One region of the Saccharothrix xinjiangensis genome, then DNA from elsewhere that is predicted to be linked to it. Evidence: predicted binding sites of a transcription regulator. Region 1 holds the regulator's gene; the other holds the start of a gene.
The links. Region 1 encodes HspR, which represses chaperone genes until heat shock. Its sites were predicted from a motif close to ANNTTGAGTNNNNNNNACTCAANNT; they were not measured.
Positions count from the first base shown of each region.

Region 2: a site for HspR is predicted at 1,893-1,917, ahead of lon (endopeptidase La). Genes of this name have one in related genera too.

Region 1 is NZ_BAAAKE010000001.1:1,019,579-1,024,559, reverse strand. Features, by position in the region: gene ABD223_RS04835 (VOC family protein) at 1-193, shown strand, start outside; gene ABD223_RS04830 (FAD-binding oxidoreductase) at 1,029-2,132, shown strand; gene ABD223_RS04825 (heat shock protein transcriptional repressor HspR) at 2,474-2,902, opposite strand; gene dnaJ (molecular chaperone DnaJ) at 2,905-4,065, opposite strand; gene grpE (nucleotide exchange factor GrpE) at 4,086-4,766, opposite strand; gene dnaK (molecular chaperone DnaK) at 4,763-4,981, opposite strand, start outside.
Region 2 is NZ_BAAAKE010000002.1:406,394-411,374, reverse strand. Features, by position in the region: gene lon (endopeptidase La) at 1-1,882, opposite strand, end outside; gene ABD223_RS07215 (SAM-dependent methyltransferase) at 2,145-2,945, shown strand; gene ABD223_RS07210 (patatin-like phospholipase domain-containing protein) at 2,997-4,904, opposite strand; gene ABD223_RS07205 (CatB-related O-acetyltransferase) at 4,956-4,981, opposite strand, start outside.

The sequences.
Region 1 (4,981 bases):
CCGCGACGCCGAGGTCGAGCGGCTGGTGGGCGTGGGCGCGAAGCTGGTCGACGACCAGCGGCGACCGGACGGGACCGGGTGGGTCGTGCTGGCCGATCCGGAGGGGAACGAGTTCTGCGTGGAGCGCAGCTCGGCGGAGCGGGCGGCTCAGCGAACGGCACAGCAGGTGGCGCAGCAGGCGGCGCAGTCCTGACGCGGTCCACCGGCAGCCGGGCACCACCCTCCGCCGTCGCGCCTCCGGGACGCACGCGGCTCCACGCCCGGCGTGCCGCGTCACGGCCCTGACCGGCACTTCGACGCTGGTCACCCACATGCCGTAGCAAGTTGTCCACAGCAGGCGAGAAGTTGTCCACAATCCGCTGGTGCGCATCCACAGGCCGATGCGGCAGTCCGCACCAATGCGGTTCCAGCCGCCATCACGGCGCGGGCTCCTCGACCACCGCTCGCCGGACCAGCGTGCGCCCGCACCGGGACACCGGCAAATCGACACCCCCGACACTGTCCCACGCGACCCTCGCCACCACCGCGCCGCGCCCCCACCACGACCGCGCCACGCCTCCACCGCACTTCCCTCAGCGCCCCGCCCTGCCCGGCAGCGCCCTGCTCCGCCCGGCAGCGCCTCGACCCCACCTGTGGACGCGCCTCCCGCTCCCCGCCCCCCAGATCCCCCGCCCCCGCCTCGCCCCACCGGGGCGAGGCGACACCGGACGTGCGGGCCGAGCACTGGTACGCATGGGGGTGGGCCACAAGCCTCGATTTCGGTATATGTATAGAGGAGTATCCACCCGTTGGCCGCAGCGACTCGCGACCGTCTGTAACCACACAGCACTCGAAGGTGGCATCAAGGAGTCAACCAGCCAGTTGACGGGTTAATGTCCCTTCGTCGGGGATGGAAGCTTGACGAGGACGTAGCGCCTTGCTGGCGCCGCCAGAAACGTGGAGACTGCGCCCGGACCATGACTGCGAACGCTGTGTTGAGCCCCCTCCCGAGCCCTCCACACCGAGAACCTCCTCCTGGCGTCACCGCTATGGTGCGGATGATCCGGGAGAGCTTCGCGGTGGTGGAGCCGCGCTCCGACGAAGTCGCGAAGTTCTTCTACGGCATGTTGTTCAGCCTGGCGCCGGCCACGCGCGAGATGTTCCCGGCGAACATGGAGGTGCAGCGCAGCCGGTTGCTGCGCGCCCTCGTGCACGTCGTGCAGATGGTGGACCGCCCGGACGACCTGATCCCGTTCCTGCGGCAGCTCGGGCGCGACCACCGCAAGTTCGGCGTGGTCAACGTGCACTACGAGTCGGTCGGCACCGCGCTGCTGGCGGCGATCAAGAAGTACGCGGGCCCCGCGTGGACGCCGCAGGTCGAGCTGGCGTGGGCCGAGGCGTACACGATCATGGCCCGCTCCATGCAGGAGGCCGCCGCGGCCGACGACGGCCCGGCGTACTGGCACGCGACCGTGCTGGAACACCAACGGGTGAGTTGGGACCTGGCGGTCATCCGGTTGCAGCCGGATCACCCGGTCGGGTACCGCGCGGGCCAGTACGTGAGCGTCGAGACGCCCCAGCGGGCGCGCCTGTGGCGGTACTACTCGCCCGCCAACGCGCCCCGCGAGGACGGCATCATCGAGTTCCACATCCGCTCGGTCGAGGGCGGCTGGGTGAGCCGGTCGATCGTCGGCCACACCCAGGCGGGCGACGTGTGGCGGATCGGCCCCCCGATGGGCCGGCTCAGCGTGGACCGCAGGGCCGGCCGCGACGTGGTCATGGTCGCCGGCGGCACCGGCGTGGCGCCGATGCACGCGATCGTCGACGAGATGGCGCGGTGGGGCGAGAACCCCCGAGTTCACCTGTTCATGGGCGGCCGGACCCGCGAGGACCTGTACGACCTGGACAACCTCCAGCGGTTCGCGATGACGAACCCCTGGCTGACCGTCGTGCCGGTGCTGGAGTCGGACCCGGGCGCACGCGGCGTCGAGCAGGGCACCCTGGCCGACGTCGTCACCCGCTACGGGGCGTGGCAGGACCGCGACGTGTTGGTCTGCGGCTCGCCGTCCATGATCCGGGCCACGGTGTCCCGGATGCTGGTCGCGGGCACCCCGCTGGACCGGATCAAGTACGACCCCTTCACCCTGGACTGAACCGCACCACGCACACCCTCACACCGGACGTAGCGGGCAGTGCTCCCCGCACGAGCCGCTACTCCCTGCCAGGTCGCAGCCCGTGGAGCACGAAGACGGGGTCCACGAGGTCCAGTCTGGCCTTGATCTCGTCGTGCGGAGCGAGTCGTGCAGCGCGAGTCGTGCGAGCTGGGTCGTGCGAAGTGCCGGGAGCAAGTCGACGGCCCGGCTGGTGGTGGCAGCCGGGCCGTCGGAAGGTTCGGGTGGTGCCAGGGGGTGGTCGCGGGGTTCCTCATGGTCAACCGATGCTCGGTAACAGTGTTTCCGTACATCGATCACCCCATCGTGTGACCAGGGGCAGGTCAGCGCTTGGGGCCCGGCCGCCACACCACCAACGCGGTCTCGTGCCGCACCGGCACCAGGTCGCGCCGGTAGGAGGCGTGCACCGACGCCGCCGCCTGCTCGGCCGCCGCCATGGCGGAGGCCAGTTCCTCGGTCAGCTGCTGCACCCGGGCGCGCAGGGCGCCCACCTCGTTCTCCAGCTCGATGATCCGCTTGACCCCCGCGAGGTTGACGCCTTCCTCCTGCGACAACCGCTGCACCTCGCGCAGCAGCACGATGTCGCGCATCGAGTACCGGCGCCCGCCCCCGGACGTGCGTCCCGGCGACACCAGCCCCATCCGGTCGTACGACCGCAGGGTCTGCGCGTGCAGACCCGACAGCTGGGCCGCCACGGAGATCACGAAGAACGGGGTGTCCTCGTCGGTGCCGGGCGGGAACGGGAAGCTCACACCTACCTCTTCTCCACCAGGGCGTTGAGTTCGGCGCGCGGGTCGTGGTGGGCGGTTGCCGCCGCGTACTTCTCCAACGCCTCACGTGCTGCGGCGTCCATGTTGTTCGGCACGGCCACCAGGAGCGTGATGAGCAGGTCGCCGACCTGGCCGTCGCGCTTGGCGATGCCCTTGCCCTTGGCCCGCAGCACCCGGCCGCCGGCCGTGCCCGCGGGGACCCTCAACGTCACCTTGCCGTCCAGGGTGGGCACGGTCAACGTGGTGCCCAGGGCCAGTTCGGGGAAGGTGACCGGTGCGGTGAGGGTCAGGTCGTTGCCGGAGCGGCCGAACACGGGGTGCGGGTTGACGTGCACCCGCACGTACAGGTCGCCGGCGGGTCCGTTGTTGCGGCCGGGTTCGCCTTGGCCGGCAAGCCTGATGCGCTGGCCGTCGTCGACGCCGGCGGGGATGCGGATGGTGAGGGTGCGCGTCTTGGTGCTGACGCCGTCGCCGCCGCACTCCGGGCACGGGTCGTCGACGATGCGGCCGGTGCCGCGGCAGTCGGTGCACGGTTCGGAGAACGCGAACGCGCCCTGGCTGCGGGTGACGAGCCCGGCTCCGCCGCAGGTGGGACAGGTGCGGGGGGTCGTGCCGGGTCGTGCGCCGGAGCCGGAGCACGTGCCGCAGGCGGAGGGGCTGGACAGCCGCAGGGGGACGGTCGCGCCGCGGACGGCTTCGGTGAAGTCGATCCGCACGTCGGTTTCGACGTCGTCGCCACGGCGGGGGCGGGTGGCGGAGGCCGAGGCGCCCCCTCGGCGGTTGAACAGGCCGCCGAGGAGGTCGCCGAGGCCGCCCATGCCGCCGGGTTGCTGGGTGCGGCCGAACAGGTCGCCGACGTCGAAGCCGCCGGTTCCGGTGCCGAAGCCGCCGGGGAAGCCGCCGCCTCCGGCGAAGAGGCGGCGGGCTTCGTCGTACTGCTTGCGCTTGGCGGGGTCGGACAGGACGCCGTAGGCCTCGGAGACGGCCTTGAACCTGGCTTCGGCCTTGGCGTCGCCGGGGTTGGCGTCGGGGTGCAGTTCCCGGGCCAGCTTCCGGTACGCCTTCTTGATCTCGTCGGCGGAGGCGTCGGAGGAGACGCCCAGCTCGCGGTAGAAGTCCTTCTCGATCCAGTCCCTAGCACTCACCGGACATCACCCCCCTTTCGTCAGTTGTCCTCGGCCGGTTCCGCGTCGGCCGGCCCCGGCTCGTGGTCGGTGACGCCGACCAGGGCGGGTCGCAGGACCCGTTCGCCGTAGCGGTAGCCGCGGCGCAGCACGGCGGTGACCGTGGGGCCGCCGACCTCGGGTGAGGTGCTGTGCTGCACGGCTTCGTGGACGGACGGGTCGAACTCCTCGCCCTCGTGCCCGAACGGTTCGAGGCCGAGGCCGCGGAGGGCGGTGACCAGCTTGTCGGCCACGGCCTTGAACGCGCCGGTGAGGTCGCCGTGGGCTTCGGCTCGTTCGACGTCGTCGAGGACGCCGAGGAGTTCGCCCGCCACCTGGGCCTTGGCCGTGGTGATCACCAGTTCCCGGTCGCGCTCGACGCGCTTGCGGTAGTTGGCGTACTCGGCGGTGAGCCGCTGGAGGTCGGCGGTCCGCTCGTCGAGCTGGGCCTTCAGCTCGACGGCCGGGTCGTCGGTGACGGCGGCGGCGGCCTCGTCGGGCTGGTCGGGCGCGGCGTGCTTGCCGCCCTCCGGGGCCTGCTCGGGGGCCTGCTCCGGTGCGGCGGGGGCCTCGGCCCGCGTGTCGCCGTTGTCGGGGGAGGCGGGGCGCGCCTCCCCCGTCTCGGGGTCGATGCGCCTGCGGTCGGTGACGACCACCTGGGGCTGCTCTTCGGGCTGGGTCACTTCTTGTCGTCCTCGTCCACGATCTCGGCGTCGACCACGTCGTCGGCCTTGGGGGCGTCGCCCGCGGCGGCCCCGCCGGCGGCACCCGCGCCCGCGCCCGCGTCGGCGGTCGGCGCGGCGTTGGCGTACAGGGACTGGCCGATGGCCTGCGACTCGGTGGCGAGCTTCTCCACGGCGGCGCGGATCTTGGCGATGTCGGTGCCCTTGAGGGCCTC
Region 2 (4,981 bases), on a different contig from region 1:
CCGACCCGGTGCCCTTCGGGGCCAGCGACGCCTCCACGAACAGCACGTCACCGCCCGCGCCGGTCACCGCGAGCCCCGTGGCCACCCCCGGCACGGCGGTCCGCTCGGCCGACTCCGGCGTGTGCTTGGGCGAGCCCAGGTACCCGCGCAGGTCCGGCACGTCCACCGGCGTCGGCAGCTCGGCCTGGCCCAGCGCCACCCGGGCCGTCACCTTCCGCAGCACCCGCGCCAGCGAGCGCTCCAGCTGCCGCACGCCCGCCTCGCGGGTGTACTCGCCGGCCAGCTTCCGCAGCGCGGCCTCGCTGATCGACACGTCCTCCGGCGTCAGGCCGGCGCGCTCGACCTGCCGGGGCAGCAGGTGGTCGCGGGCGATGGTGACCTTCTCGTCCTCGGTGTACCCGTCGAGCCGGACCAGCTCCATGCGGTCCAGCAGCGGGCCGGGGATGGACTCCAGCACGTTGGCCGTGGCCAGGAACACCACGTCCGACAGGTCCAGCTCGACCTCCAGGTAGTGGTCCCGGAACGTGTGGTTCTGCGCCGGGTCCAGCACCTCCAGCAGCGCGGCGGTCGGGTCGCCCCGGTAGTCCGCGCCCACCTTGTCGATCTCGTCCAGCAGCACCACCGGGTTCATGGAGCCCGCCTCGGAGATGGCGCGCACGACCCGGCCGGGCAGCGCGCCCACGTAGGTGCGCCGGTGGCCGCGGATCTCGGCCTCGTCCCGCACGCCGCCCAGGGCGACCCGGACGAACTCGCGCCCCATGGCCCGCGCGACCGACTCGCCGAGCGAGGTCTTGCCGACACCGGGCGGACCCACCAGGGCCAGCACCGCGCCGGACCGCCGCCCGCCGACGACGCCCATGCCCCGGTCGGCTCGCCTGCGCCGCACGGCCAGGTACTCGACGATGCGCTCCTTCACGTCGTCCAGGCCCGCGTGGTCGGCGTCCAGCACGGCCCGCGCGCCCGCGATGTCGTAGGAGTCCTCGGTGCGGTTGTTCCACGGCACGTCCAGCACCGTGTCCAGCCACGTGCGGATCCAGCCGACCTCGGGCGACTGCTCGGCCGTCCGCTCCAGCTTGTCGACCTCGGTCAACGCGGCCTCGCGCACGTGCTCGGGCAGGTCGGCGCCCTCGACGCGCGCCCGGTAGTCCTGCTCCTCGGTGGCGGGCTTGCCGTCCAGCTCGGCCAGCTCCTTGCGGATGGCGGCCAGCTGCCGGCGCAGCAGGAACTCGCGCTGCTGCTTCTCCACGCCCTCCTTGACGTCCTTGCGGATCGTCTCGGCGACGTCCAGCTCGGTCAGGTGCTCCCGGCCCCACTCGATCAGCTTCTCCAGCCGCCGCGAGGTGTCGGGGGTCTCCAGCAGCCACACCTTCTGCTCGTCGTCCAGGTACGAGGCGTACCCGGCGAGGTCGGCCAGCGCCGACGGCTCGTCGACCTGCTTCACCGAGTCGACCACCTGCCACGCGCCGCGTTGCTGGAGGATCGACGTGACCAGCGCGCGGTACTCGCGGGCCAGCTCGTCGGTGCGCTCGTCGGCGGGCGGCACGTCGGCGATCGTCGCCTCGACCCACAGCGCCGCGCCGGGGCCGGTCGTGCCGGTGCCGATGCGCACCCGCTCGGTGCCGCGCACCACGGCCGCGCGCTCGCCGCCGGACAGCCTGCCGACCTGCTCGATCACGCCCAGCGTGCCGACCTTCGCGTACTTGCCGTCCAGTCGCGGCACCAGCAGCACCTTGGACTGACCACCGGCGGCGGTCGCGGCCTCGACGGCGGCGCGGGCCTCGGCGGTGGCGTCCGCGCCGCTGAGCCGGATCGGCACGACCATGCCCGGCAGCACGACGACGTCGTCCAGCGGCAGCACCGGCAGCGCCAACGTCTCGCCCATGATTCCTCCAAAGTTGAGTCTGATTGGCTCAACCAAGGTGAGCGGGAGATTGTTTCCGGTGGGTGTTCGCCCTGAGCGAGCAGCCCCGGGAGCTGCGGTGGAGGAGTCGCCGGTCGACGACCCCGCACCAGCCGGCGCGCCGAACCGGGGTTCCGCCCATCCGCTAGGTTGCGGCAAAACGGGCACGAGCGTCCGTTCGGGGGTTGTGCCGGGTTCGGCACGCCACCACGATCACGCCGTCGGCTGACTAGGAGATGTGCGCATGGAGCAGGCGAGCTGGGTCCCGTCCTCGGTGGACCTGGACCGGCCGAGCGCGGCCCGGATGTACGACTACTACCTGGGCGGCTCGCACAACTTCGCGGTCGACCGCGAAGCCGCGAAGTCCGTCGAGCAGATCTTCCCGGGGATGCCGGGCGCGGCGCGGGCCAACCGCTCGTTCCTGCGCCGGGCGGTGCGCTACCTGCTGGAGCAGGGCATCGACCAGTTCCTGGACCTGGGTTCGGGCATCCCGACCGTGGGCAACGTGCACGAGATCGCCCAGCAGGCCAACCCGTCGGCCAAGGTGGTCTACGCCGACGTGGAGCCGGTGGCGGTGGCGCACAGCACCGCGCTGCTCGCGGACAACCCGCTGGCCTGCGCGATCCAGGCCGACCTGCGCGACCCGGACTCCGTGCTGGGCAACGACGACGTCCGCCGGATGATCGACTTCGACCGGCCCGTCGGCCTGCTGATGGTCGCCGTGCTGCACTTCGTGCCGGAAGCCGACGAGCCGCACAAGGCCGTCGCGCGCTACCGGGAGGTCCTGTCGCCCGGCAGCTTCCTCGCCATCTCGCACGCCAGCTGGGACGGGATCTCGGCGGAGGGCATCGAGGGCGGCGAGCAGGTCAACGCGATCTACCGCAAGACCGACAGCCCGCTGGTGCTGCGCTCGGGCGAGGAGATCGCCGCCCTGTTCGCCGGGTTGGACGTGGTCGAGCCGGGCGTCGTGCCGCTGTCGGAGTGGCACCCGGACTCCGACGACGCCTACATCAGCGCGTACGCCGGGGTCGGCCGCAAGGCCTGAACGACGCCCCCGGCAACGACCCGGGCGCCCCCGGGCCCGGCCGCCGCCCCGTCACTCCGGCGGGGTCAGGCGGAGGTCCGGGTCGACCGGCGGCTCGCCGTCGAACGGGCCCGGCGGCAGGCCGCCCAGCGCGTCCAGGGTGATCGCGATCTCCCGGGCGTGCGGGTCGGTCCCGGTCGGCGGCACGGTGAACCACTCCCGCAGGTCCTCGGGGACGTCGTAGCGCTCGGCGAGGTCCCGGTAGAGCGCGCCGCGCTGCTCGGCCTGCTCGGCCAGCTGCTGGTACTCGCGCATGGCCAGCCGCATCCGGATCCACCGGTACCGGTCGGTCCTGTCGTCCCGGGTGAAGCGGGTGCGCAGCAGCCTGCCCGCCTCCTGGCCCCGCCGCGCCAGGGCGAGGATCGTCTCGGGCCGCATGAACAGGTTGGTGCCGCCCTCGTCCGGCCGGACGCGGACGTGCGCGATCCGGCCCCGGTAGCCGGGCAGGGCGGACTGCATGGTGTCGCGCCAGCCGAGCGCGGTGTCCAGGATCGCGGACGCGAAGTGCTGCGCGAGCCCGATGCCGCGCCACGGCGCGCCGCCGGTGGAGGCGTCCTGCTCGGGCAGCCACACGTCCCGGTCGTCGCCCGCCGGGTACGACTGGAGGCTCAGGCCGAACGTCGGCCAGCGCGGCAGCAGCTGGTCGAAGAAGTGGATGGGGAAGTTGCTGGTGATGCCGCCGTCGGAGAACCAGTGCACGCGGGGCTCCGGTTCGGCGCGCACCAGCGGCACGGCGGCGATCAGGCCGGGCAGCGGCATGCTCATCCGGACGGCGAGCGCGACGGGCAGGTCGCGCGGCAGGGCGTGGACCGGCTCGTCCGGGTGCAGCGGGCAGCGGTGCCCGGACGGGTCCGCGCCCAGGGATTCCACCGTCCGCCGGGGCAGCACCGCGCCCAGGCACGTGCGGCAGAACAGCCACGGGTCGACCGGCTCGGTGAACGGCAGCCGGTAGGGGCGGCCCTCGGAGAGGTCCGTGGTCATCAGCACCAGGTTGGCGTCCAGGTCGGAGAACGACAGGTTCGGCACGCCGGACAGGTCGTCGAGCCGGTCGGCGAGCCAGTCGCTCAGCGGCGGCACGCCGGTCGACGCCGGCACGCCGCAGCGGCGGTCCCAGAAGTTCGCCTCGAACCGGCCGGTGCCGGGCACCAGCCCGAAGTGGATGGTGGTGGCCATCCGGTCCAGGAATCGCTTGGCGCTCACGCCGTAGACGAGCGCGACGGTGCTGACGAGGGCGAAGCAGAGCACGAGCCACCACACCGCCGCGGTGGCCGCGCCCGCGAGGCTGCGCGCGTCCCACCGGGTGGCCGCCGCGACCGGCGCGAGCGGGATCAGGAGCAGCAGCGCGGTGCCGATGCGCCGCGGCCAGGAGTCCTTGCCCCGCGCCAGTAGCAGCACCAGGAGGACGGACACGCCGACCGCCACCGCGGCGGTGATCGCCACGAGCGCCCACCCCGGTGTCGCGCCCCACCGCACGAACCGGGACCACAGCGTCGGCCCGACCAGCCACAGGGCGAGCGCCAGGGCCAGGACCAGCCGCGCCCCCCGGCCGACCGCGCCGAACAGCGCGAGCAGCAGGCAGGTCAGCGGACTGCGCCCGGTGGTGTCGCGCCGCTGCATGGCGGCGGCGACGATGCGGAACAGCTTGCGGGTGTCCGCGCTGGGCTGGAAGAGCTGGGCCAGCCGCCAGCCCGGCGCGGCGAACCAGTCGACCAGGTCGTGGAGCTTGCGGAACCCGCCCTGCTCGCGCCCCCTCTGGGCGGCGGCGGTGAAGGCGGCGCCGATGGCGCCCGCGGACGCGCCGCCCAGCGACCGGAACCGGTAGTGCTCGGCCAGCTCCACCACCGCCCACGGGTACACCACGCCGCTCGTGGCGCCGCCCCGCATGGTCAGGTCGCAGTACCGGTCGTGCTCCTCGGCCATGCGCCCATGATCCACCAGCGGGGCGCCCGGTGCGCTAGACCGATCGGCTGGTCAGCACAGGCCGTGCTCGACGGCGA